4 regions of the Corynebacterium sp. p3-SID1194 genome follow, and region 2 is predicted to be linked to each of the others. Evidence: predicted binding sites of a transcription regulator. Region 2 holds the regulator's gene; each other region holds the start of a gene.
The links. The regulator LexA, encoded in region 2, represses DNA repair genes until DNA is damaged. The targets are predictions, from matches to a motif close to CGAACANNTGTTCG.
Positions count from the first base shown of each region.

Region 1: M3G19_RS06000 (HNH endonuclease signature motif containing protein) is a predicted target of LexA. The motif match lies at 5,432-5,445, and genes of this name have one in related genera.
Region 3: M3G19_RS04160 (HNH endonuclease signature motif containing protein) is a predicted target of LexA. The motif match lies at 4,691-4,704, and genes of this name have one in related genera.
Region 4: M3G19_RS10145 (HNH endonuclease signature motif containing protein) is a predicted target of LexA. The motif match lies at 3,175-3,188, and genes of this name have one in related genera.

Region 1 is NZ_JALXWY010000006.1:45,294-52,753, reverse strand. Features, by position in the region: gene rsmI (16S rRNA (cytidine(1402)-2'-O)-methyltransferase) at 1-196, shown strand, start outside; gene M3G19_RS06010 (BCCT family transporter) at 259-2,055, shown strand; gene metG (methionine--tRNA ligase) at 2,074-3,927, shown strand; gene M3G19_RS06000 (HNH endonuclease signature motif containing protein) at 3,934-5,292, opposite strand; gene M3G19_RS05995 (DUF3806 domain-containing protein) at 5,526-5,918, opposite strand; gene M3G19_RS05990 (TatD family hydrolase) at 5,943-6,779, shown strand; gene M3G19_RS05985 (resuscitation-promoting factor) at 6,958-7,460, shown strand, end outside.
Region 2 is NZ_JALXWY010000001.1:13,431-20,890, forward strand. Features, by position in the region: gene M3G19_RS00070 (1-phosphofructokinase family hexose kinase) at 1-716, opposite strand, end outside; gene M3G19_RS00075 (DeoR/GlpR family DNA-binding transcription regulator) at 860-1,639, opposite strand; gene lexA (transcriptional repressor LexA) at 1,771-2,445, opposite strand; gene M3G19_RS00085 (hypothetical protein) at 2,724-3,095, shown strand; gene nrdR (transcriptional regulator NrdR) at 3,171-3,635, shown strand; gene hrpA (ATP-dependent RNA helicase HrpA) at 3,672-7,460, opposite strand, start outside.
Region 3 is NZ_JALXWY010000003.1:179,959-187,418, forward strand. Features, by position in the region: gene M3G19_RS04145 (MalY/PatB family protein) at 1-453, shown strand, start outside; gene treS (maltose alpha-D-glucosyltransferase) at 440-2,158, shown strand; gene M3G19_RS04155 (phosphotransferase) at 2,171-3,217, shown strand; gene M3G19_RS04160 (HNH endonuclease signature motif containing protein) at 3,214-4,638, opposite strand; gene brnQ (branched-chain amino acid transport system II carrier protein) at 4,943-6,343, shown strand; gene M3G19_RS04170 (LLM class flavin-dependent oxidoreductase) at 6,410-7,387, shown strand.
Region 4 is NZ_JALXWY010000019.1:7,715-15,174, reverse strand. Features, by position in the region: gene thiO (glycine oxidase ThiO) at 1-31, opposite strand, end outside; gene M3G19_RS10165 (hypothetical protein) at 28-501, opposite strand; gene M3G19_RS10160 (ectoine synthase) at 581-955, shown strand; gene M3G19_RS10155 (cation transporter) at 958-1,566, shown strand; gene M3G19_RS10150 (Nramp family divalent metal transporter) at 1,625-2,845, shown strand; gene M3G19_RS10145 (HNH endonuclease signature motif containing protein) at 3,251-4,528, shown strand; gene M3G19_RS10140 (thiamine phosphate synthase) at 4,525-5,175, opposite strand; gene M3G19_RS10135 (S1 family peptidase) at 5,249-6,076, shown strand; gene hisN (histidinol-phosphatase) at 6,073-6,855, opposite strand; gene M3G19_RS10125 (inositol monophosphatase family protein) at 6,848-7,460, opposite strand, start outside.

The sequences.
Region 1 (7,460 bases), on a different contig from region 2:
AGGCGTGCGCGGCGAAATCACCGTCGTGATCGACGGAGGACACGAAACGCCGGAGCCCGAGGATGTCCTCGATCTCGTGCAACAGCGGGTCGACGACGGGATGCGGCCGAAAGACGCCGTCAAGGAAGTCGCGAAAGCTGCGGGCCTCAAGGCGGGCGAGCTTTACGACGCCTTCATTGCTGCTCGCAGCTCCTAGCCAGTAAATGTGTACCTTGTGCACATTTCTATTACCGTCTTTGGGGTGAGAAAGGAGCCCCATTGAGTAGTGAAGAGAAGCTGACAGACCCGCATGATCCCAATGTCGACCCGCATGCGGACGACCCGATTGTGACCCATAACCGTCCCGCTACCGCCGAGTTGCAGGACCTCCTGGACGCGCGGAACCAAGGCGAGCAGCAGAAGATTTCCGATCCCGAGGACGCCATCGAGCGCGCGTCCGAAGACGAAAACCTGAAGGTCGACTGGGCGATCGTCGGCCCGCTCGCCGCGATTGTCATCGCAGTAGTCGTCTGGGGGCTCGCCGCGAAGGACAGCTTCAGCGCTTTCTCTTCCGCCTCGTTTAGCTGGGTCATCGAGAACCTCGGTTGGGCGTACGTTTTCTTCGGCAGCGTCTTCGTGGTGTTCGTTCTCGTGATCGCGCTGTCCAAGTTCGGCAAGATCCGGCTGGGAGCCACCGGCGAGCAGCCGGAGTTCAGCACCAGGTCGTGGATCGCCATGATGTTCGCCGCTGGCATGGGCATCGGCCTGATGTTCTTTGGTGCGTCTGAGCCGCTCAACTTCTACCGTGACGGCATTCCAGGCATGGATAGCGCGGATTCCGTCGGCACTTCGATGGCGCAGACGATGTTCCACTGGACCCTCCACCCGTGGTCCGTCTACGCGATCATCGGTCTCGCCATCGCCTATTCCACGTTCCGTCTGGGACGTAAGCAGCTGCTCTCCAGCGCGTTCATCCCGTTGATCGGCGAGAAGCGGGCCGCTGGCTGGCTGGGCAAGCTCATCGACGGCCTCGCCATCTTCGCCACCATCTTCGGCACCGCGTGTTCCCTGGGGCTCGGCGCCCTGCAGATCTCCACCGGCCTGGAGGCGTCCGGCGTCGTCGATTCGCCGTCGACGATGCTCACCGTCGGAATCGTGAGTGTCCTGACGCTCGCTTTCCTGCTGTCCGCAATGTCCGGTGTGGGTAAAGGCATCCAGTGGGTGTCCAATTTCAACCTCATCGTCGCGGCAGTGCTCGCCATCTTTGTCTTCGTGTTCGGCCCGACCCTGACGCAGCTCAACCTGCTGCCCACCGCGGTCGCTTCGTACTTGGACCAGTTCTTCCTCATGGCCTCCCGCACTGCCGAGTCCGCGGACACTGAAGCAGGGGAGTGGCTGGGCAGCTGGACCATCTTCTACTGGGCATGGTGGATCTCCTGGTCCCCGTTCGTGGGCAGCTTCCTGGCCCGTATCTCCCGCGGCCGCACAATCCGTGAGTTCTGCCTCGGCGTGACCCTCGTCCCGGCTGGCCTGTCGACCATGTGGTTCTGTATCTTTGGCGGCACCGCCATCCACATGGAGCAGAACGGCGAATCCATCTACGGCGAAGGCACCTCTGAGGAGCAGCTGTTCAACCTGCTGCACAACCTGCCGGGCGGCTTCCTCATGGGCATTGTGGCTCTGATCCTCTTGAGCACCTTCTTCATCACTTCCGCCGACTCCGCGTCGACTGTGATGGGCTCGCTGTCTCAGAACGGCAAGACCGACGCGAAGCCGATGCTGACCGGCATGTGGGGGCTCGCTACCGCTGCCGTCGGCCTGACCCTGCTCATCGCAGGTGGCGACGAAGCTCTGAGCTCCCTCCAAAACGTCACCATCGCGGCGGCCACCCCGTTCTTGGCGATCCTCATCCTGCTGATGTTCGCCATTGTGAAGGACGTCAGCAACGACATCATTTACCTGGACATGAAGGAGCAGCAGCGCTTCGCCCACCAGCTGGCGATCGAGCGCCGTATGCACCGCGACGCACTCGCTAAATCCCGCAAACGCCAGCGCATGTTCGGCACCAAGCAGTAGTCACTTATGCTGGGGCGTATGACTGTCTCCCCGAACAACGCCACCTCCGAAAATGTCCTCGTGTGTGTGGCGTGGCCCTACGCGAACGGGCCGCGCCACATCGGCCATGTCGCCGGTTTCGGCGTCCCGTCCGATGTGTTCGCGCGCTACCAGCGCATGGTGGGAAACAATGTGCTCATGGTGTCCGGCACCGATGAACACGGCACGCCCCTTTTGGTCCAGGCGGATAAAGAAGGTGTGACGGTCAAGGAACTCGCTGACCGGTACAACCGTCAGATTGTCGAGGACCTTGCTGGTCTCGGTTTGTCGTACGACTTGTTCACCCGCACCACTACCCGCAATCACTATGCGGTGGTGCAGGAATTGTTCAAGGGGCTGTACGACAACGGCTACATGATCAAGGAGACCACCCAGGGCGCTATCTCCCCGTCCACGGGTCGCACCCTTCCGGACCGCTACATTGAGGGCACTTGCCCGCTGTGCGGCGCTGACGATGCCCGTGGCGACCAGTGCGATAACTGCGGTAACCAGCTCGACCCGGTTGACCTGATCAATCCGGTGTCCAAGATCAATGGGGAGACTCCGGAGTTCATCGAGACCGAGCACTTCATGCTCGACCTGCCCTCGCTTCACGACGCCCTCAAGGCATGGCTCGAGGCCCGCCAAGATTGGCGCCCCAACGTTCTCAAGTTCTCCCTGAACCTGCTGGAGGATATGCGCCCGCGTTCTATGACCCGCGATATCGACTGGGGCATTCCCGTCCCCGTCGAGGGCTGGGAGAACGACCCGGGCAAGAAGCTTTATGTCTGGTTCGATGCCGTGATCGGCTACCTCTCCGCCTCCATCGAGTGGGCGGCCCGCACCGGAAATCCGGACGCGTGGAAGCAATTCTGGCAGGATCCTGCCACCAGCGGCTTCTACTTCATGGGCAAGGACAACATCACCTTCCACTCCCAGATTTGGCCGGGCGAGCTCCTCGGTTACGCCGGCAAGGGTGCGAAGGGCGGCCAGGTTCACGAGCTCGGCGAGCTCAACCTCCCCACAGAGGTCGTTTCCTCCGAGTTCCTCACCATGTCCGGCTCGAAGTTCTCCTCGTCGAAAGGCGTGGTCATCTACGTCAAGGACTTCCTCGCTGAATTCGGCCCTGATCCGCTCCGTTATTTCATCGCTGTCGCCGGCCCCGAAAACAATGACACGGACTTCACCTGGGACGAATTCGTCCGCCGCGTGAACAACGAGCTCGCGAACGGCTGGGGCAACTTGGTCAACCGCACCGTGTCCATGGCACACAAGAACTTCGGGGAGGTGCCGGAGCCGGGCGAGCTTATCGACGCCGACCGCGCCATCCTCGATCTCGCCTCCCAGACCTTCGACTCCGCCGGCCACGAGCTCGGACTTGCCCACTTCAAGGCTGCAATCACCAAGGTCATGCATGTTGTCGGTGAGGCAAATGCCTACATCGCCGATCAGGAACCCTGGAAGCTCGCGAAAGACGAGTCCCAGCGTGAGCGTCTGGCAACCGTATTGTGGACCGCCCTTCAGGTGGTCTCGGACTGCAATGCTTTGTTGACCCCGTTCATCCCGCACACCGCGCAGAAGGTTCACGAGACTCTCGGCCGCGACGGTATCTGGGCCGCATCCCCACGCGTCGAAGAAGTTACCGACGACGAGGATCTCGAACTCATCGGCGTTGGTTTGCCCGAGAAGGGACAGACCTACCCGGTCATCACCGGTGACTACGCCTCTCAGCAGGCGGTGTGGTCTCGCGTCGATGTCGTGCCGGGCACGAAGCTGGAGAAGCCGAAGCCGCTGATCACCAAGCTCGATCCGGAACTCGGTGAGACCGGCCCGGAGTGGGCACCTGTTCAGTAGTTTCCACTAGTTCGCCTCCGGGTAGAAGGGGAACTCGAGGCGGTACTCCCGCTCCAGTTCAATGAGTGCCGCCACGCACGCTTCGTAGTCGCGGTCGATGTCGTACGCGTCCAGGATCGCGTGCCCCTTGGCGAAGAACTGTTCGCGGTCCCGCTTGATGCGCTGGATATCATCGAGCGTGCACTTCCAGCGCGGTGCCGTCGGCGTGGTGTGCCGCGCGAAGAGTCCCTCGGGGTCGACCACCGCGTACGTTCCGTCCGCGAAGAGCCACACGATGTCGCCGGTGACCGGATCGGGAACGTAGAACGCCCGGCGATCGGTTTTCACGTTGTGATGGTGCTGGCAGAGCGAGAAGAGATTCGCTGCGGTGGTCTGTCCTCCTTCCTCATAAGGAACGCGGTGGTCGAGCTGGCACTTCCACGCTGGATGTTCGCAACCGGGGTAGACGCAGGTCCCATCGCGACCCTGCGCGTATGCGCGGACCGAGTCGGGCGGAACATATCCGGCGATCGTGTGGTCTTTAGCGCTCCGGAGGTCGACGATGGTCGAGCCCATGGCATGAGCCATCTCGGTTCCAGCTGCCGTCGTGTGGCCGAAGCCGGGGACGTAGGCGGATGCCGATTCGTCGATAGTTCCATCCTCGCCCAGCGGCGCGTACGCGAAGATCGTGACGTCCGCCGGCGGAGTGATCTCCCCGGTGATGAGCTTCACCAGGGCCTCGACGGGCGTGATATCGTGCTCCTTCGATGCCTCGAGGATGAACTCCTTGATCGCCGCCATCGTGACATGGTCGGCAGTGAGCGTCATGCCGGAGGTGCCGTGGGTGCCGCCGACATGGAAGTCGAGGTCGCACTGGCCTGGAGCCTCGCTCTCGCGGGACTTCCGCTTGCGCTTGTCGTGCGCGACGGACGAGTCGATGTCACCGATCAATTTGTTGAGGCGGCTCGTGACCTTATGGGCGCTCGGCAGTTCCTCGTTCGGCTTCGTCGGCGTGAAGAGATCCACGAGCATCTTGTCGATGATGTCGTAGTTCTCCTGGTCGACGACGCTGCCCAACATGCTCACAGCGCGGTCGATCGCCTTGAGCCGCGAGATGTCGAGGCGTGCCGTGTCCTCCTGCAGCTGCCGGAGACGCGGTAGCGAAGCAAGCGTCATGTACGAATAGACTCCCGACTTCACTTCGTTCAGCGGAAGTCCGGTGGTGGAGCGCAACCGTGCCATTTCGGTGTCGTGGTCGGCGGAGCCGTAAAACTCCTCGCCGTCCTCCGCATAGTGGCGGAAGACCGCATGGTGTGCCCTGCGCAGTGCCATACCGTTCACGGCATCCGGGTCGTCCGGATTCTCAGTGGCGAAGAACGGTTTCATCTTGGTCCCTCCCTTCCAAGCTCGCGATCCTGCGGTTTCAGCAGTGTCATGTTTTCCCCCTAAATGCGACTGCTTTTTCTGTTGTGCGAACAGTCTTTCACATAGGGTGAACCATACCTCAAGAAAAGCGTTCGGTAATCGAACAAATATACGAAAACGTGGGTAAAGTCCCAGGTCGCCAGAGAACGTCCTCGAACGGCGAGGGGTTCAGAGTCGGGAGGGGTCAGCGCCCCTTAGTTCCCCAAGAACTGCTTGATAAAAGCAGTCAACTTCCCCGGTTCCTCGTCTTCGAAGCGGGTGTCCACGACCACCAGTGGGGCGGTGTACATGTCGTGGTCGGGGGAGGTGACGACGAGGTCGGTGCCGTAGTCGTCGATAAGGAATTGCCATGCGAAGTTGTGCTCGCGGATGAACGCGTCGCCGAGCGCGGTGCCGTACATGCGCGCGATGTCGCCGCGGGAATATGCGCGGCGGAGGTCGGGGTCGAGGGCGAGGTAGTCGCCCAAGGTCTCTTCGAATGAGGCGACGATGTCATCGATCGACCCGTTGATGCCGGCAACGGCGGCTTCGGCGAGGTCGCGGTCGATCTGGGAGCGGGTGGCGGCATCGATGTCGTGGAACTCCATGGGCCCGAGGATAGGCTGGAACACATGTCGAAGAAGAAACCGCGCCCCACGCCCGTTCCGGCCGAGCGAATTCCTGGGCTTATCGACGCCCACACCCACCTCGCTTCCACTGGTGCCCGCACCAAAGACGATGTGGATGCGATGGTGGAACGCGCAGTCGATGCTGGTGTTGAGAAAATCTGCACTGTCGGCGACGGGCTCGACGAGGCTGAATTGGCGTTGCAAGCTGCTCATTTCAATGACCGCGTATTCGCGGCGTGCGCGATTCACCCGACGCGCGCGGGTGAACTCGATGATGCGGCGCGGAAGCGTTTGACGGAGATGGCTGCGGACGAAAGGTGCGTGGCGGTGGGGGAGACCGGCATTGACACGTACTGGATCAAGCATGATCCTGACCGGACTGCACCCCTGGACGTTCAGGAAGAGGCGTTTCGCTGGCATATCCAGTTGGCCGTTGATTCTGGCAAGGCGCTCATGATTCACAACCGTGAGGGCGACGAGGACATGATGCGGATTCTCGCCGACTCGCCGCGCCCGGATCACGTCATGTTGCACTGTTTTTCCTCGCCTGTCGACGTTGCCCGCGAGGCCATCGACCGCGGCTACGTCTTGTCCTTTGCTGGAAATGTGACGTTCAAGCGCAATGATGATCTCCGGGAAGCGGCGAAACTCGCCCCAGTCGGACAGCTGCTGATCGAAACTGACGCGCCGTACATGACGCCGGAGCCTTTCCGCGGGGCGCGCAACGAGCCTTCCTTGATTGGACATACTGCGAAGGTGGTTGCGGAAGCGCGCGGAATGGCGGTGGAGGATCTCGCGAAAGAGGTCAACGAGACGTTTGGGCGGATCTTCGGCGTGTGAAAAGGGGCAGGAGTGTGAGGTAGCGCACTTTGATGTTCGTGCAGTTCACCGGTGGCGCAGGTGCCTGCGGTGGCGGGTGTGATCGCTGTGGTTCCGGCTGTTGAGAATTTCTGGTTTAAGAGCGATCTTTACCGTATCGTTACATAGGTTCGCTTCCCCCAACTGAGGATTTCTTTCCATGTCGCGTCATCGTCGCATCAATAAGACCTCGACCACCCGCGCCGTCATCGCCTCCACGGCAGTGGGTGCCCTCGCCATCGGTGGAGCCACCACCGCAGTCGCCGCGCAGAAGTCGGTGACCGTGGACGTCAACGGCGAGCCCATCGAGCTGACCACTTTCGCCGGTAATGTCGGCGGAGCGCTCCAGGCCGCTGGCGTTGAGGTGGGCGAGAAAGACCTTGTCTACCCCGCACCGTCGGATGCCCTGAACAGCGGCGACACGGTGACCGTCCGCACCGCAAAGCCTGTCGCGGTCACCATTGACGGCGGCGAAGCCCAGGAGTTCACCACCACGGCGCTGACCGTGTCGGATTTCCTCAAAGAGCTGCCGGGTGCAGGTGGCTCTTCCCACGCTTTCGCTGAAGATGATGTGCTCACCGATAACATGACCATCGATCTGACCTCCCCGAAGATCGTGGCTATTCATGACGGAGGCAAGACCACCTACGCTGCCGCGGCCGC
Region 2 (7,460 bases):
GCACCGCCGAGGGTGACGAGTACGTCGCTGATGCCTTTTTCGACGAGCTCCCGCGCGGCATCTGCGACCTGTTCGAAGCAGCCGCTTTCTGCTTGGCGTTGGAGCTCGGCACCGTCGCGTCCGCAGAGTTGACCGAGCTCAAAAGCATTCGGCTTGACGACGTCCGGCGTCGCCCCGTTCACCTGTTCCCCCAGCTGTTTGAGCGGTTCGTCCGAAGTGTCTACAGCGATCAGCACCTCGGGGCAGGTCGCGCGCAGAGCGCGGATGAGCGCCGGGTACCAATCTGCCGGTGCTCCTGGCGGAAGCGACCCGGCGAGGACCACTGCCTTCGTTGCCGGTGAGGATGCAGCCGTAGTGAGCTCCGCTTCAAGCGCTCGCATGACGGTCTCCGTGAGCGCTGCGCCGGGCTCGTTGAGCTTGGTCGTTCGCCCGTCGGCTTCGGTGACGGTGGTATTCGTCCGGACTGCACCGTCGACCGGAATCGTCCGCAGTGGGAGACCAGCCCGAGCCGTAAGAGCGACAAAGGGGTCGTGCTGGGCGGCGGGCGCGATGGCGACGGTGTCGCGGCCGGCTTTCACCATGGCGCTGGCGACGTTGATTCCTTTACCCCCGGGCTGCCGGAGACTGCGGGTCACGCGGAGTACTCCGCCGAGTTCAAGACGGTTGACGCACATTGTCACGTCGATGCTCGGGTTGGCGGTGAATGTCACAATCACGTGGCGTGTCCCTTCCTGGCCCTTAGCGTGCGCAGGGTGAGCCTCCTCCAATATGGGGGTAGAGGAGTCGCGTCCCTCTATGTCCGAGTATGCCCGGTTGTGTGACTGTGCTCAACAATCGGGTCACCAGCGCGGGAAGGGGATTACTCGGCCAGGATCACGTCGACGCCGAGCTCGGTGAGCTCATCGACGAAGGATGGCGGTGCGTCGGTGTCCGTGATAACGACGTCGACACTGTCGAGCCCCGCGAAGCTGACCAGGTAATCGCTTCCCAACTTCGAGGAATCGCACAGCACAACTACCTTCCGGGCATTGGTCACCATTGCCGATTTCACAGCCGCTTCCTGGGCGTCGGCCGTCGATAAGCCGTGATCGACGGTGAGGGCATTGGTGCCGATGAACGCGACGTCGGCACGCAAAAGCGCGAGTGTGCGAAGCGCTGTGTCCCCGACAACTGCCTGCGTAATGGCGCGCACAGTACCGCCGAGCAACTGGATGTTGAGCTTTCCCGAGCTGGACAGATCGACTGCGATCGGCAAAGAATTCGTCACGAACGACAATGACGGTGCACCAGGCGCGTCTTTGATCAATCCTGCGAGGACGTTGGTCGTCGTGCCCGCGTCGAGGAAGACCGACCCTTCGCCGGAAGGCAAAAACTGCAGCGCAGCTTTCGCGATCGCTGACTTCGCCGTCGTCGCCGAGCGGAGGCGGGTGTCCAAGGGAAGCTCTGTGGTCAGGTACGACTGACTCGACACCGCACCGCCGTGCACGCGCTGAATAATGCCGTCGCGGTCGAGGACAGCAAGGTCGCGGCGGATTGTTTCAGCTGTGACATCGAATCTATCGGAGAGTTCGGTAACGTTGACGCGCCCCTCGACTGCTGTCAGGGACGCGATCTGGCGGCGCCGTTCTTCGGCGTACATGGGCACTTCCTTCCGGGGCCTCGAACATCGCGTGCGAGGCATTCACACTCGTGCACCATTATTCCCACAAAGTGAACGCAATCGGGCCAGCGGGTGTCCGGGTGTGCCCGATTCACCCCCGGACGGGGAGATTAGAGCCGGCGGAAAACGGAGACAACCAGACCCATGATTTCCGCATCGTCGCCCTTAATGGGGGCAAAAGCTTCGTTGTGGGGCAGAAGCCACACACCGGAGGAGTCTTGGTGGAATTCCTTGACGGTCGCCTCCCCGTCGATAAGCGCGGCGACGAATTGCCCTTCCTCCGCGACGGGCTGCGTGCGGACGGCGACCCAGTCTCCGTCGAGGATGCCCGCATCGCGCATGGATTCGCCGACGACCTGGAGAAGATAGAGATCGCCGTCGCCGACGAGCTCCTCGGGCAGCGGGAAATACTCCGACACATTCTCTTCCGCCAGGATTGGGTTGCCTGCTGCTATCTGGCCGAGCACCGGGATGTAACGCGGGGCAGCTGCATCTTCCGGCGTCGGCTCCGGCTTGCGGGTTTTGCGACCGGCGGTCTCAGGCAGGTGGCGCAGGTCGACGGCACGCGGCTTATTCGGGTCGCGCCGCAAAAAGCCCTTCTTCTCCAGCTCTTTGAGTTGGTATGCCACCGAGGACGTCGATTGCAGACCCGCAGCATCCCCGATCTCGCGGATGCTCGGCGGGTAGCCCCGGAGCACCACCGCATCCTGGATGACCTCCAGAATGCGACGTTGGCGCTCGGTCAACGACTTCAGGTCAGGTTTCTTGTCTTCTCGTTTCGGCATTGGCTGCGTCCTCTTTCTTTCCGTGATCGTCGTTATCGGTGTGGTGGGTGAAAACCCTCACATACTTCGACGACGCTGCCCGGCGTTCGGTTCCCTTGCCTCCTGTTTACCACGTATGAGCAAATTTGTTCGAAATATTTCGCGTGCGCCTAGACAAAAATTCGGAGCCTTGCTATAAATCGAACATAGAAGCTATCGAACACCTACTCGAACGGTGTGGCGGCGGTGGTTCAACCGGGCCATAGAATCGCAAACACACAACAAGAAAGGGAACGACAATGACCATCTCCATCGCACGCACTAACAGCACTGATTCTTTCTCTATGGCGACGCCGCAACGCGTTCAGCCGGCGGATGTCTGGGACCTGGATCGCCGCCGTTCTGGCAATGCCGCGCCGGTGCATGTTCGAACGCTGGAATCATCGAATCGAAAATACGGTCCTATCCCGGACGGTCACTCCGGCAGGGATGAGGGCGGCGCCGATAGTTTCGAAACTCGCCGCGAGAAGACCGGGGCGGCGCTCATGGGTGCGCTCTTCGGTTTGGCCCTGATTGTCGGATCGGCTTTCGGCGGAGCGTTCTCCGGCGGGGATGCCGGCTTTGTCCCGAAGGATGCGGGTAACCAGATTGCGGCTGTCTCGCAGCGCTAGCAAGCAGGGGGACCGTTCGGCCGGGCCGGGCCGGGGCGAAAATAAGGCCGCAGCGAACGGGTAAGATGCAGTGTCGTGCACTGCCCTTTTTGTCAGAACGATAGCTCCCGCGTCTCAGACTCGCGTCTCGTGGACGGCGGAGCAGCCATCCGCCGCCGTCGCGAATGCACGGAGTGCGGGGGACGTTTCACCACCATGGAGAAAGCTGTGTTGACGGTGGTGAAGCGCAACGGGGTCAGCGAGCCCTTCGACCGCGACAAGCTCATCGTCGGCGTGCGCCGCGCGTGCCAAGGTCGCGACGTGTCCGACGACTCGCTGAAGCGACTCGCGCAGGAAGTCGAAGAGATCGTACGCAGCCACGGCAGCTCCCAAATCCCGTCGAATGAGATCGGTCTTGCGATCTTGGAGCCGCTGCGTGCGCTGGATGAGGTCGCGTACCTGCGTTTCGCGTCCGTGTATAAGTCCTTCGAAAGTGCTGATGACTTCGAATCGGAGATCCGTCTCATGCGTCGCAAAGATCGTGGGATGGACGAGCTCTAGCGAACAGCTCGGGATGATCCACTGCCTGATCCGTGGCTAGAGCTTGTCGATCATCTTCTCGATGCGCCGTGGACTCACCGGCTTTGCAGTGCCCAGACGCTGGGCGAACAGGCTCACTCGTAGCTCTTGGATTCGCCAATTGATGTCCTTCACTGCCCGGGATTTCGCGCGGTTAGCGGGCAGGCGTTGGAGCTTGGCATCGCGGTATGCCTTGACATCGTCGATGACGGATTGGCGGTCGGCATCGCGGTCGGGGTCGAGGTTCATGTCGTCGAGACGCGCTTGGATCGCCGACATGTAGCGCGGTAGGTGCTGGAGATTCTCGGTGCCGTGAATCGTGATCGCGTTCTTCGGCAGCAGGAAGCGCATTTGCTGCTTGATGTCGTCGATGGCGGGGCCGTCCCACTTGTCGATTTCGGCGGCGATATTGACGTATTCGACAATTCCGCCGGCGAGGGCGACGACGGAGTGGCGAACGGCACCAGGAACCTGGGGTTTGACCGCGCCCAGCAGTGTCTTGAATTCGTCGGGGGTGCGCACGGGGCCGCCATTTTTCATCATGAGGTCGCGGATTGCGGCCACGCGCGCATCCTCGACGAGTCCAGCGGCACCACCGTGGGGATACTTATCGACGGCCACACGCTGCCGCAACGGCAATCCTTTCGTCATTTGGGAAACGTTGACGGGGATCTGGCGCATCAGCATGGTGAGTGTCGCCGTCATCATGGAGGCATCGGCGGCAGCCTTGGTGGGGAAGACCTTGACGCGGACGCCGTCGGCAGTCGCTTCCAGAGCGGGATACGCATCGACATCGTTGCCTTCGATCGTCGTAGTGACGGTCTCAGGCACGTCGCCGAGGGTATCGGCGGTCCAGTCTTTGGCGGCGTCGGATTCCGCTTTCTTCGTCGCCTTGGCCACAGAAGACGTGATGTGGCCGGCCTGGCGGTTTTTGAGAGCGCTGAGGCTCTTGTCGTGATCGATGATCTTTCCGCGGCGGTCGACGGCAGCGAAGGTCATCGTGAGGTGCGCCGGCAGCGCATTGGGTCGGAAGTCGGACCCGTTGATGCCGTGGCCGCCGAGGGACTGCAAAACGTCGGCGAGCTGTTCGGTGATGGGAGCTTCGAACGGGACGAGCTTGCCCATCGCCCGGTCGGCGAATTCCGGGGCCGGGACAACCGTTTTGCGCAGGGCTTTCGGAAGAGAGCGGATGAGTTCGGTGACCAGTTCCTCGCGTAGTCCGGGCACGAGCCAGTCGAAACCGGTGTCTTCGAGTCCCGCGAGGAGAGGAACAGGGACGAGCACCGTCACACCGTCGAATGGGTCGCCGGGCTCGAATTTGTACTGGAGGTCGTAGTCGATGGAGCCGTGGCGCCAGGTGTCGGGGAAGGCGGTGTCGCCGGCGTCGGCGGAGGCGTCGTAAAGCAATGCCTCGGGGTCGAAGTCGAGGAAGGACGCGTCGTGCTGGCGCTTCTTCTTCCACCATGCGTCGAAGTGGCGTCCGGTGCCGATGTCGTTGGGGACGCGCTGGTCGTAGAAGTCAAAAAGGGTGTCCTCGTCGACGACGATGCCGCGGCGACGGACCTTTTCCTCGACGGCTGCGGCTTCTTCGAGCAGGGCCGCGTTGTGCTTCAAGAACTTATGGTGAGCATTCCATTCGCCGTCGATAAGCGCGTGGCGGATGAACAGGTCGCGGGCTGCCTCCATGTCGACGCGGTGGTACGGGACCAAGCGGTCAGCGACGACGGTGACGCCGTAAAGCATCGACTTCTGGTGCACCATCGGCGCGGCGCGCTTCTGCGACCACACCGGTTCGGAATAGGAGTGCTTGAGAAGGTCGCGGGCGATCTTCTCCACCCACGACGGGTCGATCGCGGCGACGTCGCGTGCCCAGAGGCGGGACGTTTCGACGAGCTCCGCCGCCATCACGAATTCCGGCGGTTTCTTCGCCAGGGCGGAACCCGGGAAAACCATGAAGCGGGTCCCGCGGGCCCCCTTGAATTCCTTGGAGTTTCCGTCGCGGGCACCGATATTGGACAGCAGACCGGTAAGTAGCGACTGATGGATCGCGTTGGTGTCGCGGTCGGCGGCATCGACGGCGGACGAGACATTCTTCCACCCGAGCTGCGCTTCAGCGTCGCGGAGCTGACGCACAAGGTCGAACCACTCGCGGATGCGCATGTAGTGGAGGAATTCCTTCTTCATGCGTTTGCGGAAGGCGTTGCCGGACAGTTCGTCGCGGGAGTCTTTGATGTAGTCCCAGAGGTTCAAAGACGCGAGGAAGTCGGAGGTCGTGTCCTTGAAGCGGGCGTGCGCCTGGTCAGCCTGCGCCTGGTATTCCAGGGGGCGTTCGCGGACGTCCTGAATGGTCATGGCGGCGACGATGATGGTCACGTCGCGGAGCACACCGAGCCTGTCGGCTTCGACGAGCATGCGCGCCATGCGCGGGTCGACAGGAATGCGTGCGATGTCGCGGCCGATGCCGGTCAGCGCAAGTTCAGCGTGGTCGCGCGAGTCTTTGATGGTGCCCAGTTCCTGGAGGAGCAGGAGACCATCGCGGACTGCTTTGGGTTCGGGCGGCTGCACGAAGGGGAATTCGGAGATATCGCCGAGCCGCAGATTGATCATCTGGAGGATGACGCTGGCCAGGTTAGTGCGCAGGATTTCCGGGTCGGTGAATTCGGGGCGCGCATTGAAATTGTCTTCGGAGTAGAGGCGGATGGCGATGCCGTCGGCGGTGCGGCCCGAGCGACCGGAACGCTGGTTGGCGCTGGCCTGCGAGATCTCCTCAATAGGGAGACGCTGGACCTTGGTGCGGGTGGAGTAGCGCGAGATGCGCGCAAGGCCGGTGTCCACGACATAGTGGATGCCCGGCACGGTCAGCGACGTCTCTGCGATATTGGTGGCCAGCACGATGCGGCGGCCGGAGTGCGGTGAGAACACGCGGTGCTGCTCGGCATTGGACAGGCGGCCGAACAGGGGAGTGACTTCGACACCGCGCCAGTGCTGTTTCTCGATGACTTCCATCGCGTCGCGGATATCGCGCTCGGAGGCGAAGAAGCACAGGATGTCGCCGTCGCCTTCGCGAATGAGTTCTTTCAGTGCGTCGATAAGCCCGTCGAGCATGTCGATGTCAACGACCTTGGTGCTGCCGTCCTTGGCGGCGACTTCCGTCTCCAGCGGCCGGTAGCGGATTTCCACCGGGTAGGTGCGACCGGAGACTTCGATGATGGGCGCGGGTTCGCCGGAAGCGTCGGCGAAGTGCGCGGCGAAGCGCTCGGGGTCGATGGTCGCGGAGGTGATGATCACCTTCAGGTCGGGCCGCGCGGGCAGCAGGCGTTTGAGGTAGCCGAGGAGGAAGTCGATGTTGAGCGACCGCTCGTGGGCCTCGTCGATGATGATCGTGTCGTAGGCGTTGAGGAACCGGTCGCGCTGCATTTCGGCGAGGAGGATGCCGTCGGTCATGAGTTTGACGGCGGTGGTGTCGGTAACGCGGTCGTCGAAGCGGATGGCGTAGCCGACGGTCTCGCCGATGTCTTGGCCGAGTTCGTCGGCGATGCGTTCGCCAACAGTGCGCGCGGCGATACGGCGCGGCTGGGTGTGGCCAATCAGGCCGCGGCGTCCGCGCCCGAGCTCGAGGAGCATCTTCGGGATCTGCGTGGTTTTGCCGGAGCCGGTCTCACCAGCGATGACGACGACCTGGTTGTCGCGGATGAGCTCCATGATGTCGTCGCGCCGCGCGGAGACAGGGAGGGATTCGGGGTACTCGATCGCGGGGACATGCTTATCGATATCCGCTATTTTCCCAGCCTCTGCGTCCATGTCAGC
Region 3 (7,460 bases), on a different contig from region 2:
TGCGCCCAGATGGTCTTCAGCAATGAAAAAGACGTCGACACATGGAAAAAACTCACCGGAGTAGCAAAGGACGGCACTGGCACCCTCGGCATCGTCGCCGCCCAAGCCTGCTACGACCACGGAAAAGAAGCTCTGGACGACCAACTCAAAACTCTCAAGTCCAATCGAGATTTTTTGATCGAGAACCTCCCAGAAGCCATCCCCGGCATCGAATTCACCAAACCTCAAGCCACCTACCTCATGTTCCTCGATTTCAGTGGCACTGAGGTCAAAAATGAGAAACCGGCTGCGTGGATTCGTCGAGAAGCGAAAGTCGCGCTGAATGAGGGAATCACTTTCGGAACCGGCGGTGCGCACCACGCGCGTCTGAATTTCGCCACTAGCCCCGAAATCCTGGCCGAAGCACTCGATCGAATTTCGACCGCTATTGTTAGGGGCCATGGACGCGACTGACGAGCAAGGCTTCCTCATCGAGGCAGACGCCAGCGAATACGATGCCCCCACCCCCGCTCCCGGCAACGAGCCCTGGGAGCGCCCCGACCCTGAGTGGTACAAAGACGCCGTCTTCTACGAAGTCCTCGTCCGCGCTTTCTACGATCCAGATGGTTCTGGCTCCGGCACCCTGAAGGGCGTCGAAGAAAAGCTCGACTACCTGCAGTGGCTCGGTGTCGACTGCCTGTGGCTCCCGCCGTTTTACGATTCGCCCCTGCGCGATGGCGGCTACGATATCCGCGATTTCCGCAAGGTCCTCCCCGAATTCGGCACCGTCGAGGACTTCGTTTCGCTTGTCGACGCCGCCCACAAGCGCGGTATCCGCATCATCACCGACTTCCCCATCAACCACACCTCTGACACGCACCCGTGGTTCCAAGAGTCCCGCCGCGACCCGAACGGCCCCTACGGCGATTTCTACGTCTGGTCCGACACGCCTGCCCCGTACTCTGAAGCCCGCATCATCTTCATCGACACCGAGGAGTCCAACTGGACCTACGACCCGGTGCGCAAGCAGTACTTCTGGCACCGCTTCTTCTCCCACCAGCCAGATCTCAACTACGACAATCCTCAAGTTCAAGATGCCGTCATCGATGTCATCCGTTTCTGGCTGGACCTCGGCATGGACGGCATCCGCCTCGACGCCATCCCATACCTTTTCGAGCGCGAAGGCACGAACTGCGAAAACCTCCCCGAGACGCACGAATTCATCAAACGCGTACGCAAGCTTTTCGACGAAGAGTACCCCGGTCGTTTCCTCCTCGCCGAAGCCAACCAGATGCCTGACGAGGTCGTCGCTTATTTCGGTGACAGCGACGAGTGCCAGATGGCATTCCACTTCCCGGTGATGCCCCGCATATTTATGGGGATCAGCCAGGAATCCGCGCAGCCCATCATTGACATCCTGCGTGAGACCCCCGACATCCCCGATTCCGCCCAGTGGGGCATCTTCTTGCGCAACCATGACGAGCTCACCCTCGAGATGGTCTCGGAGGACGAGCGCGACTTCATGTACACCACTTTCGCCACCGATCCCCGCATGCGCGCGAATGTCGGCATCCGCCGCCGTCTCGCTCCTTTGTTGGGTGGCCACCGCGACCGCCTCGAGCTGGCGCACGCCCTCCTGCTGTCGCTTCCCGGTTCCCCATTCCTCTACTACGGCGACGAGATCGGCATGGGCGACAACATCTGGCTTCCCGACCGCGACGGTGTCCGCACCCCCATGCAGTGGAATGCCGACCGCAACGGCGGCTTCTCCCGCACCGATCCCGAGCGCCTCTACCTACCGGCCATCCGCAACGACACGTACGGCTACCAAGCCATCAACGTCGAATCCCAGATGGAACGTGAAAATTCCCTGCTCCACTGGGTCCGCGAGCACGTGCACATCCGCAAGCAATACAAAGCTTTCGGGCGCGGCGACTACCAGGAAGTCGAGCACTCCAACCCCCAGGTTCTCGCCTTCATCCGCGAATACGACGGAGAACGAATTCTCTGCATCAACAACATGAGCTCGCTGCCTCAGCCAGTCGAAATGAACCTGTCACACTTCGCAGGAGTCGTTCCCCGCGAGCTGTCCGGCAATATCGAGTTCCCCGCCATCGGTGAACTTCCGTGGCTGGTCACCCTCGCCCCGCACGGACACTTCTGGTTCGATATTTCCTAACCCCCACAGATCATGGACCTGAAAAAGACTCGTTTTTACGGCGCGAAATCAGAAGAGATTCTGAACCAAAAAGTCATCGCCGAGATCCCCGCCCAAGATTATGCATGGCAGATTCTCGAAGTCGACCACGGCAAAATCGACCATTATCAGGTCCTCATCTCTGACGACGAGGACATCCTCGACACCGCTGAGGGCGCCCAAACGTACGTGGACCACCTCCCCAATTTCGGTGAAATTTCCGGGGACATGTCGGGAAAGACCGCTCACCCACTTCGAGCTGATCAGTCGAATACCTCCCTTATCGTGGATGAGAAGTGGATCCTGAAGGTATTCCGCAAGCTCGAAACTGGATTGAACCCCGACGTCGAGCTTTTGAGCGAAATTTCCGACTGCCCGTACGTCGCCGGCGTTCGCGGCCACCTCACCCGCGATGGCCAAACCCTGGCGATGATGCAACAGTTCATCACCGACGGCCGCGACGGTTTCCAACTCGCGCTCGACCCAGGTCTGGAAAGCGAGCATGAACTCGGCGCCGCCATCCGGACCGTGCACGAAGCACTTTCGGACGCTTTTGGCACGGAATCAGTCTCTGGCTCCCAGATCCGCGATTCACTCAACGCGCATCTCGACGAGATTCTCACTCAAACTGATGCTCTCTATCCTTTCGAGGACAATTTGCGGGAAATTTACTCACGGGTGCCGGATGATCACGTGGAGATTCAGCGCATCCACGGTGATCTTCACCTAGGTCAGACTCTCCTTTCTGATCGCTGGTATTTGATTGATTTTGAGGGCGAACCCGCCCGCCCCCTTGAACAAAGACGGCTTCCGGATCATCCTTTGCGGGATGTCGCCGGAATGGTGCGAAGTTTCGGATACGTGCATGCAATGGGGGGTCAGGCTGACGTCGATAAGCTGCTCGCTGGGTACGAAATCGAGCCGAACCCGATCCTCGATGCGTACATCGCTGACAAAGCTGCGTACGAAGTCGTCTACGAATCCAACAACCGGCCCGACTGGGTCGAGATCCCGTTGCGCGCGATCCGCGAACTGTCCTAATCCTCCGGCGGCGGCTCGTAGGTGGGCATGGGCTCTGGGTGGAAGGGGAAGCGCAGTCCGTACTTCTCCTCCAATTCCAGGAGTTTTTCGAGGCACGCTTCGTATTCGAAGTCCTTCTCGAAATCATCCAGGACCTTGTGGCACTGCGCGAAGAACCTCGCGTTTTCGCGCTTGAGCCGTCTGACGTCGTTGAGCGAACGCGACCACTTCGGATTCGTCGGGGTGATCTGGCTTTCGAGCACGCTTTCCGGTTCCACTCGGGCGTACGTTCCATCCGCGAAGAGCCACACGACCTCACCTGTGACCGGATCCGGGACGTAGAACGCCAGACGGTCAGTCTTCATATTGTGGTGATGCTGGCAGAGGCAGTAGAGATTATCTGCGTTCGTCTGACCTCCTTCGTCGTACGGAATCCGGTGGTCGAGCTGGCACGACCAGGCATCGCGGCTGCACCCCGGGTAGATACAGGTTCCGTCGCGGCCGCGAACAAAAGCTTTGACTTTCTCGGGTGCGACGTAGCCGGCAACGGTGTGAACCGCAGCCCCTTCAAGGTCGATCACGCTGATATTGAACGAGTGGAACATTTCGGTGCCGACGGCGCCCGACCACCCGAAACCGGGAATGAACACGGGCTTGGTGGTGTCCACGCTGCCATCCGGTTTCTTCGGCGCGTAGGCGAAGATGGTGGCGGGCAGCTCAGCGGCGACGCGGCCCGTGAGGAGCTTGAGGGTCGCGTCAGAATCGGAGAGACCGTGCTTACGTGCGGTCGCCCTGATCGAGGACTGGGCTGCGGCCATCGTCGCGTTGTCCGCGGAAAAGGTCAGACCAGACAGTCCGACTCCCGAGGGATCGGGATGGAAATCGAGCTGGCCGAAGCCAGGGGGCGTCTCCCCGCGCTTCTTCTTTTTCTCTGCGTCAAAGGCCACGGAGCAATCCAGGGTGGCCATCAGCAGGTTGAGCTGACGGGTGACCATATACGGCGTCGGCAGCTGCTGGTTCGGGGTATCGGGCGTGAACAGGCCGACGAGGAGATCGTCGATCTGTTCGTAGTCCTCGGCAGCGGCATCATTGCCCAGCCGGTTCACTGCTTTTTCGATGGCGCACAACCGCTTGATGTCCAAGCGCTGCTCCTCATCTTGAAGGGCGCGCAGGCGGGGCAGCTGCTGGAGAGTCATGTAGGCGAACATTCCCTCCTTCACATAAGAGGGAGTCAACCCGGTGCTGATGCTCACGGCAGTGACTTCCGCGTCCGCATCGTGGGAACCAAGGAATTCGTCGTTTTGTGCATATCGGCCGAAGATGGCGTGCTGTGCGCGCCGCAGATAGATGCCTGCGGTGCTGTCTGGGTCATCGGGATTCTCGCTAGCGAAGAACGCACCGGGCGGCGGAGAATGCCCGGGCGCTTCGACTTGGGCGCTCATGGTCTGCTCCTTATCTCATCGGGATCGTTATGGATCGCTTTCAGACGCATTTGAAACATCTGTGCGAACAGTATTGCAAACGCACCAGACACACCTCCTTGAAAGCGCTCATAGTTATCCACAGATTCGCTATTCTGTTCGAATTCTCATCCACAAAATGCAGGTCGCATCGGAATTGGGAAGGAGGAATTTCGAACATGGACGGGACGTCGATAAGCAATTTTTTCACGCAATGGAACCCTGTTCCGCAGCATGAGATGATAGGGTGACCCCTACGATTAGTTCATTTTCCTAGGGAGGCCCAATGTCTACTGCGGTGTCTAGCGGCAACAAGACGCAGACCAGCGCGATCGTGATCACAGTGCTCGCACTCTTCTCGATGTTCTTCGGCGCCGGAAACCTCATCTTCCCGCCCATGCTCGCGGTACAGGCGGGTGAAAACTTCTGGCCGGCGATCCTCGGCTTCCTCACCACGGGTGCGTTGCTGCCCGTGCTCGCCGTGGTCGCGATCGCACTGTCCGGCTCGAATGTGCGCGACCTTGCGCAGCGCGCAGGCTCCCTGTTCGGCGTGGTGTTTCCCGTTCTCGCGTACCTCTCGATCGGCGCGTTCTACGCTCTTCCGCGTACAGGTGCCGTGTCCTTCGAGGTCGCCATCACGCCGGTGTTCGGTTGGGACAACACACTGACCGCGGCAGTCTTCAATATCGTGTTCTTCGGCATCGCCCTCGCCCTTTCCTGGAATCCGACGCGCATCACCGACACGCTGGGCAAATTCCTCACGCCAGCGTTGGTGATACTCCTGGTCGTCATGATCGGCATGGCGCTGTTCACGATGACGAACCAGCACTACACCCCGAGTGAGGATTACGCCTCCAGCGCATACCCGGCAGGCGTCCTCGAGGGTTACCTCACCATGGATTCGATCGCCGCACTGGCATTCTCCATCGTCGTCATCGCATCCCTGCGCAATAAGGGATTCGCCGAAGGTAAGCCCCTGGTTCGCAGCACCATCCTCGCTGGCCTCGGTGCGAGTATCTTGCTCGCACTGATCTACCTCGGCCTCGGTCTGATTGGCCGCGCCATGCCTGAAGCGACGCAGTACGACTCGGGGGCACCTTTGCTTGCCGACGCAGCCCTGCAGCTCATGGGCCGCCCCGGCCAGACCATCTTCGCGCTGATCGTCGTTCTCGCTTGCTTGACCACCGCGATCGGTCTGATCACATCCACCGCGGAGTACTTCTCCCAGCAGTTCACTGGCTCGTACCGCACGTGGGCCATCGTTTTCGCCGTTGCCTCCGCGATCATGGCGACGCAGGGCCTGGACTTCGTGATCGCCATCGCTGGTCCGGTCATTGGTTTCCTGTACCCGCCGGCGATCGCCCTGATCTTCGTTACCCTCATCGAGCCGCTGTTCCGCCGCCGCACACGCCTGCGCTGGGGCTTCTTCTTGCCGATCTGGGTCGCCGTCATCTGGTCGCTGATCTCCACCTTCATCAGCCTCGGGTGGGCTGCGGACGCACTGACGCCGCTGGTCGCGTGGTCACCGATGCAGGGCTTCGATCTCGGCTGGCTGCTGCCGACAGCAGTGGCATTCGCAATCGGTGTCGTCATCGACCTTGCCAAGCCGCACGCCCCGCTGGAGATCGGCACGCAACGCACTGTGGAGGGCGAGACTCTCGAAGAAGCTGAAGCCAACCTCACCTAACCAGAAATAAAGCGTCCTTCCACTTTGTTGCAAGGGGTGTACATTGCCCCGACTGGAAGGACGACCATGACTCCCCTATCCCTGCTGGATTTCTGCACTGTCCGAGACGACGAGACCCCTAGCCAGTCCATGGAGCGTTCCGTGGAATTGGCACAGACGGCAGAAAAGCTGGGATATGGCCGGATCTGGTACTCCGAGCACCACAACATGCCGTCGATCGCGTCGTCGTCGCCGGCGGTTCTCATCGCGCATATCGCCGCCAAAACCGAGAAGATTCGTCTCGGCGCTGGCGGCGTCATGCTTCCCAACCATGCGCCGTATGTGATCGCGGAGCAGTTCGGCACATTGGCCGAGCTGTATCCGGACCGGATCGATCTCGGGCTGGGCCGCGCACCAGGAACGGACCAAAATACGCTTGGTCGTGCTCTTCGCCGCGACCCGATGTCCGCGGAGAATTTCCCGAATGACGTGCTGGAGTTGCAAGGCTATCTCGCCGGGGATTCCGTCGTGCCAGGCGTGACCGCCGTACCAGGGGCGGGCACGAATGTGCCTCTGTATATTCTCGGCTCGTCCATGTTCGGAGCGACGCTGGCTGCAAAGCTGGGTCTTCCCTATTCCTTCGCGTCCCATTTCGCGCCGACGCACTTGGAAGAGGCGACGACGTACTACCGCGAGAATTTCCAGCCTTCTGAGCACTGTGAAGAACCGTTCGTCATCGCGGCGGTGAACGTCACTGCATCGGAGAGCGAACAGGATGCGGCGCGGCAGACAGAACTCGTGCGCCGGAAGCGCGTGAAGGCGTTCCTCGGCCGCCAGGGGCGGTCATTGACCGAGGAACAGTTGGACGCGGTGATGAATTCTCCGCAGGGCCACCAGATCGTCGGCATGTTGCGCTACACTGCACAAGGCACGGGCGAGCAGGTGGCGGAGTATCTGGAAGGTTTTGCGGAGCACGCGAAGGCCGATGAATTGATGATTTCTTTCCAGTCTCCGACGCATGAGGAAGTGCTGCATTCGATGGAGATCTTCTCCACATTTATGTAGACGAGGCTATGCATATAAATGTTGGTTTCCGCCTCAAGCGCTGTATTGTACGCATTATCCAGTGAAAACTTGA
Region 4 (7,460 bases), on a different contig from region 2:
TAATGCCCCCGCCGATTACTGCAACCTTCATGCTTTCCTTCTTTGCTGCCATTTATCGATCGCCCACCAGAACAACGGAATGAAAGCGACCGCGATGATCCAGTAGATCAACCAGAAACTGCCCGCAAGACCCGTGAGCGTGATCATCGCCGCCAAAATCACGATCGTGATCACGCATGCGATGACACAACGGGTGAGGTCGAATCCCTTGCCGCTCACGTCCGAAGTGCCACGCCACTTGTGGTCCATTGCCTGGATGAGGTCCTTGCCAAAAGCGATGGCGAAAACTGCATAGAACGCGCCGAGCCCATGAAAGAAATTTGCCCAGCGCATGTCCGCGATGCTCCAAAACGTGTAGATGAGTAGCACGAAATTGATCGGGATGGTGGCTACCAGCAGGGCGTATCCCGTTTTTGGGAGCCTGAACACGTAGCGCAGAATCATCCCGCCGAACAAGCAGAGCCAGTACGCGACCTCCGCGAGAATGATGGCAAGGATCATGATCCCGACCATACGCGCCTCGCGGAAACCGAAATTCCTTTAGCGTGGATAGAGCAACCGATTTAGTTAAGGAGAGACTATGTTTATTCGTTCCCGTGACGATGTCGAGACTGTTGAGTGGGGTGGCGGCACCTCCGAGCGCCTGCTGACCGCCAAGGACAATATGGGTTATGCCGTTGCTCACACCGTCGTGCGTGCCGGCACCGAGTCGAAGCTGCAGTACCGCAACCACCTCGAGGCCTGCTACTGCATCGGCGGCTCCGGCGAGGTCGAAGACACCGAGGGCAATGTCTACCCGATCACCCCGGGCACCATCTACGTCCTCGACGAGCACGACGCCCACTACCTGCGCGGTGGCAAGGATGAGGACCTGATCCTGGTCTCCGTGTTCAACCCGGCGATCACCGGCGACGAGAAGCACTCCCTGTCTGAGGACGGGTTCAGCAGCTACTAGCCATGACTGAACAGCGTATTCGCCGCGCCGTTCTGATCGTGGCGCTGCTGAACTTCGGCTATTTCTTCGTCGAGTTCGCAGCGGCCATCGCGATCGGATCGGCGTCTCTTTTTGCCGACTCGGCGGACTTCCTTGAGGACACCGCCATCAACATGCTCGTGTTCTTTGCGGTGGCGTGGTCGGCGGCGCGCCGTCGTAAAGCGGGCTCCGTGCTCGCCGCCTTGATCTTGATCCCCGCGATCGCCGCGATCGTGACCGTCGTGCTCAAAATCATGAACCCGGAGCCGCCGTCGCCTGAGGGTTTGACCGGTGTCGCCGTCGGCGCGCTCGTGGTCAACCTGATCTGCGCCGTGATCCTGCTGCGCCTGCGCAACGAAGGGTCCTCGCTGGCCACCGGCGCATGGCTTGCCGCGCGTAACGACGCCCTCGCGAATGTCCTCATCATCGTCGCCGGCCTGCTCACCTTTGTGTGGGCTACCGCCTGGTTCGACATCATCGTCGGCGCGATCATCGCCGCCGTGAACCTGTCTGCCGCCAAGGAAGTGTGGGAGGAAGCCCGCGAGGAACACGACTCGGTCGAGGAAGCTTTCGTGGATATGGAAGACTGCTGACACTTTCTCACATAAAGTGATGTGGAGCACATGTCACTAGCGATAGGAGACAGGTCTCATGTCCACCGCCAAGAAACAACGCTCCGCATGGCTCGGCCCCGGGCTACTCATCAGTGCCTCATTCATCGGGCCGGGCACCGTCACCACCGCCACAGTCACTGGCGCAAGCTTCGGCTTCGCGCTGAGCTGGGCAATCGTGTTTTCCATCATCGCCACAATCATCCTGCAGGAAATGTCCGCCCGCCTGGGATTGATGGGCAAAATCAGCACGGGCGAAGCGATGCGCGCGACCTTCGAATCGCCCGTGGCCAAGCTCTTCATGATCGTGCTCATTGTCACGGCTATCGGCATCGGCGGCGCGGCGTATGCGGGTGGCGACACGACGGGCACAGCCCTCGCGCTTAGCGACGTGACCCACCTTCCAGTCCCCGTCCTCTCCGGCATCATCGTCGCTGTGCTCGTCCTGCTGCTGCTCACTGGAAGTTATAAATTCTTCGAGCGCTTCATGACTTTGCTGGTGATCATTCTTGTCGGCGTCTTCCTTGTCACCGCTGTGGCCGTGAAGCCCGATGTTGGCGCGCTTCTCCACGGCATCTTCGTTCCCGAGGTGCCCGCTGGCGCCGCCCTGACTGCCATCGCTCTGATCGGCACCACGGTCGTTCCGTACAACGTTTTCCTCCATTCCAACCTGGTGCAGGAGAAATGGGGCGATGAACCGCAAGGCCTCGCTATGAAGAAGGCGCGCGTGGACAACGTCGTCTCGATTTCCATCGGCGGCCTGATCACGCTGGCCATTCTCACCACCGCCGCGACCGTGGTGTTCAGTCAGGGTTTGGAGGCTGAGTCTGCCGCCGACCTCGCCGAGCCCCTTCGCCCCATGCTTGGCGACGCCGCCCCCTGGGTCCTTGCCATCGGCCTCTTTGCCGCCGGCATGACCTCTGCCGTCGCCGGCCCTCTTGGCGCCGCCTACGCCATCTGCGGAGTCATGGGCTGGTCCCGCGACCTGAAAGACAACAAATTCCGCGCCATCTACCTCACTGTCGTCATCGTCGGCGCCATCATCGCTATCACCGGTGTCAACCCAGTGCAGGTCATCATCCTTGCCCAGGCCGCCAACGGCATCCTCCTGCCCGGTGTCGCCTTCTTCCTGCTTTACACCATGAACAACAAGAAGCTCCTCGGCGATCACGTCAACGGCTTGGCGACCAACATCATCGGCGGCATCATTTTCGTGATTACCGTCGTCCTTGGAGGCATGACGCTTATCGACTTGTTCTAGTGCTCTAGGGGCGTTTGCAAATCTGCAGGGACTCCGCAGTGCGGAGTTGGCGCTGGCGTCGGTAGGCGTTTGTAAATCTGCAGGGACTCCGCAGTGCGGAGTTGGGGCGGCGCTGGCGTCGATAAGCGCTTTGCAAACGTGCAGGAACTCCGCAGTGTGGAGTTGGGGGCGGTGCAGGCGTCGGTAGGTGATTGAGAAACCGCAGGGACTCCGCAGTGCGGAGTTTTAGGGGCTGCATGTCTGCGTTTAAAGGGGTTGTTTGGGGCGTCGATAAGCGCTTTGCAAACGTGCAGGAACTCCGCACTGCGGAGTCTCTGACCAGGCATGTTCGAACGCTTGTGCGAGTGTGTCCAAGTCGTTTTGTATGGTTCGTTTAACAAAAGCAAACAACCATTGGGGGGAATCATGTTGGTGATGGAAGCGGAGTCCGAGCTGAGGGCTGAAGTGCTGGCCGAAGAGATTGTTGATAGGTATCGCTCGATGATGCGTTCGAAGGCTGGTCTCTTGGAGATGATCGGGGAGTTCGACCGTCGCGGTCTCGCCCAGGAATGTGGGGCGTCCAGCACGGCGACGTGGCTGATGCGCCGTCTGGGGATCTCTGAGTCGTCGGCGCACGAGTATGTGTACGTGGCGCGGCAGCTGCTGAATTTTCCGTATCTGGCGGAGATGTTCGCAGCGGGGAATTTGAGCTACTCGGCGCTGCGGCTGTTGCTCAAGTATCTCACGCCTGAGAATGAGGTTGAGCTGGTGGAAAAGGGGATGGAGCTGGGGCATAACGGCCTGGAATGCGCGCTGGCCGGACGTGAAAAGGCCGGCGATGATAAGCCGAAAAAGGAGTACTACCTGCGGATGGCGAAGGAAGATGACGGGGACCTGACGCTTTGGGCGCGGCTCAATCACGTCGACGGGGATGCCTTCTGCGCCGCGCTGAAGATCGGGCATCTCGCATTCGCGGCGAGCGAGGAGGAGCTGAGTTCGCTCATCGGGGAGGACGGATACGTCGACCCGGCCAAGCTGGATGCCCTCATCAAGGCGAAGGAGGAGGAAGAAGAGAAGATGCAGGCCAAGAAGGACGTTTCGGGCTTCGGTTTGCCGACGGGGCGTGCGATGGTCCACGCGCTGATGGGCATGGTCAACGCGGTCAGGTCGCAACCGCAGAGCAAGCTCCGGGCGCCGGGCGCGCAGGTCAGCGTGATGGCGACATTGGATGGCCGAGCGTACCTTCCCAATAATGCCGGGGTGGCATCGGAGGGGCTGGCGAACCTCGTGGCCAATGCGCTGGTGCGCCTGGACACGGTCGATGACCGCGGATTGATCATCAACGCGGGGCGTTCGACGCGTTTGGCAACGGATGGGCAGATCCGCTCCCTGTTGGGAATGTGGGGCGGGCAGTGCGCGATGCCGGGATGCACGCACACGCGCTTCATGGAATTCCACCACATGCAGGAGTGGGCCAATGGCGGCCTGACGGACATGGACAACCTCATCCCGCTGTGCTCCGCGTGCCACTCGCTGGTCACGGAGGGCTACGCCGAAATCACCCGTCACGGAGACGAGATCGTCTTCGACTTCGGGGACGGCAGCCGCTACGTGTCCTACAACCACTCGCTGCCGGTCAGGAACGACTCCTACGTGATGCCGAAGGCGGAGAAGCGCGGATGTGCCGACAGTTTCGCGAGTTAGCTGCGGCCGCGGTCGACGCTGGCCACCACGCGCTCAACGTAGTCGCGCGGATCCTCGGCATTCATGATGCCGCGGACGATGGCGACGCCGTCGACGCCGGTGCGGGCGAGGTTCTCGGCATCGTCGACGGTGACATCGCCGATGGCGACGATGGGCAGCTCCGATGCTGCGACGAGGGCGGGGTAGCCGTCGAGGCCCAGGGGAGCGCGGCCCGAGTCCTTGGTCGGGGTGTCGCGGAAGGGGCCGGCACCGATGTAGTCAATGACGTCGGAGAAGTCGTTGGCGGCTTCGACCAGCTCCAGGGTGCCGGTGGTCAGGCCGATGATGGCATCGGGGCCGAGCAGGTCGCGAGCGATGCGGGGGTTCAGATCGTCCTGGCCGATGTGGATACCGGCGACACCGTGAGGGGCGAGGGCGAGGGCGACGTCAACGCGGTCGTCGATAAGCACGCGTGTGGCGGGGTTGACCTCGTGCACGGCGGTGACCACGGACAAACTGAGGTCGTACAGATCGCGTGCGCTGATGGGTTTGCTGCGCACCTGGATGATGCCGGCACCACCCTGGGCGGCAGCACGGGCGGTCTCCACGATCTGGTCGGGGGCACCGGCGCCGGTGACGAAATAGCAGCGGAGGTCGAGTTCGGTCATGTGCGCCATTGTAGGGACACACCCGTACGGTACGGTTTGTCTATTCAGATCCTCTGGGAGAAGGGACGACCACATGAAGATCCGGGCTTTGGCGGCAGCGGCGTTAGCTGCGCTGGCTCTGGTAGCTGCACCACAGGCGACTGCGCAGGTCGACCCGAACTACCAGTGGCGAACGGACCCGGCGGCAAAGGTGCTGGCGGGCAAGCCGTTCGCGCCGGGTGTGCTGCACCGCGTGCCGGGCTCGTGGTTCGACGCACAGCGGGCGAATCCGGGTGCGAAGCATGCGGCGTCGCGCGGGCGTGCGCTGTACGGCCCGGGCGCGCCGATCTACGTCGGGTTGTACGGTATGTGCACGGTCGCGGCGGTCGGCACCGACGGGGCGGGGCGCAAGGTAGCGCTCACCGCGGGGCACTGCGGCAACGTCGGCGACCAGGTGGTCGCGTCAGATTCGTTCGCGGCGGGCCCGACGGGCCGGGTCGCGCGGAAGAACGGGGCGATGGACTACGCGGTCATCGAACTCGGCCCGCGCGCGGACCTGACGGCGAGTTACAACGGCACGACGATCCGCTCGACGGGCGGGTCGGTGCGCACCGGCGACCAGCTGTGCAAGAACGGCTACGCGTCGGGTGTGACCTGCGGAATCAACTGGATGACGGACGGCGTGCGCCAGCAGTCGCAGGTCTGCGCGATGGCGGGCGATTCGGGCGCGCCGCTGTATTCCGGCACGCGCCTAGTCGGGCTGGTCAACGGCTCCTCGATCCCGCGGAATGCGAACCTGCAGTGCATGAGCCCGCTGCAGGGGCCGATCCACTCGCCGACGGTGTCCACGAGCATCGACGCGATCATCCGCGACCTCAACGCCGCGCCGGGCGTGGGCAACGGCTTCCGCCTGGCGCGCTAGCTGAGGCGGCCGAGCACCTCGTCGTGCAGCAGGCCGTTAGTGGCCACGGCATCGCCGCCGTGCGGGCCGTCCTCGCCAGCAAGCGAGGTGAAGCGGCCGCCGGCCTCAGTCACGAGGACGGACAGGGCGGCCAGGTCCCAGAGGGAGACTTCGGGTTCGGCGGCAATGTCCACGGCGCCCTCGGCGACCAGGCAGTAGGAGAAGAAATCGCCGTAGCCGCGCAGGCGCCACGCATCGTCGGTGAGCGAAATCAGCTGGTCACGCAACCCGCGGTCGCGCCAGCCGCTCAAGGAAGAGATGCTTATCGACGCATCCTCCAGCCCCGCAACCCCCGAGACCCCCAGCCGGGTGACGCTGCCGTCAGCGAATGTGCGCCACGCACCGGCGGCCTCACTGGCATACCAGCGGCGTGCCAGGGCAGGGGCGCTGATGACGCCGACGACGGGTTTGCCGTCCTCAAGCAGGGAGATGAGTGTCGCCCACACGGGCACGCCGCGGACGAAATTCTTGGTGCCGTCGATCGGGTCGATGACCCATTGGCGGCCGGAGAACTGCACATCGCCACCGAATTCTTCGCCGAGGACGGCGTCGGCGGGGCGGGCGGTGCCGAGCTTGTCGCGCAGCGCGCCCTCGACTGCCACATCGGCGTCGGAAACGGGGGTCATGTCGGGCTTCGTTTCCACCTTCAGGTCGGCGGATTCGAAGCGCTCGAGGGTTATTGCGTCGGCAAGCTCAGCCAGTTCGAGGGCGAGGGCGAGGTCGTCGGAGTAGTTAGCCATGCTGTTCAAGCTTAGCCAGCACTTCGTCGACGAGCTGGCGGTTTCCGGCAACGCACCATGTGACCCCACCGGCATCGGATTTCACGGCCTTGCCGCCGGCAGCCTCGACGAGTGCTTTGCCGGGCAGCCAATCCCAGTCGGCGACAGAGTGCTGCAGCCAGCCGCCGATCCCGCCGGAAGCGACGGTCGCCAGATCGATGGAGCCGGCGCCGAACATCCGCACGGTGGCAGCACAGTTTGTGGCGTCCAGCCACGCGTTCCGGATGGCCTCGTCTTTCATCGACGTGGGGTGGAGGTAGGTGGCGAGCGCCAGGTGGGGCAACGGGGCGTCGATAAGCTGCTCAAGCGTGCGGCCGTTCCGTGTCGCGGTGCCGTTGTCTGCGACCCACGTCGTGGCGAGCGCTGGGCGGTGAATCGCGCTGGTCAGAATGCGTGCGGGGTCGCTGGCCTCGCCCTCGACGAGCGCGAGCGCGGAGCAGAAATAATCGGAGCCCGACGCGAAGTTGTACGTGCCGTCCACCGGGTCGATCACCCACGTGCGCCCGCTTGTCGACGTCTTCGCTGCGCCCTCTTCTCCCACGATTCCGTCCTCGGGGCGCAGGGCG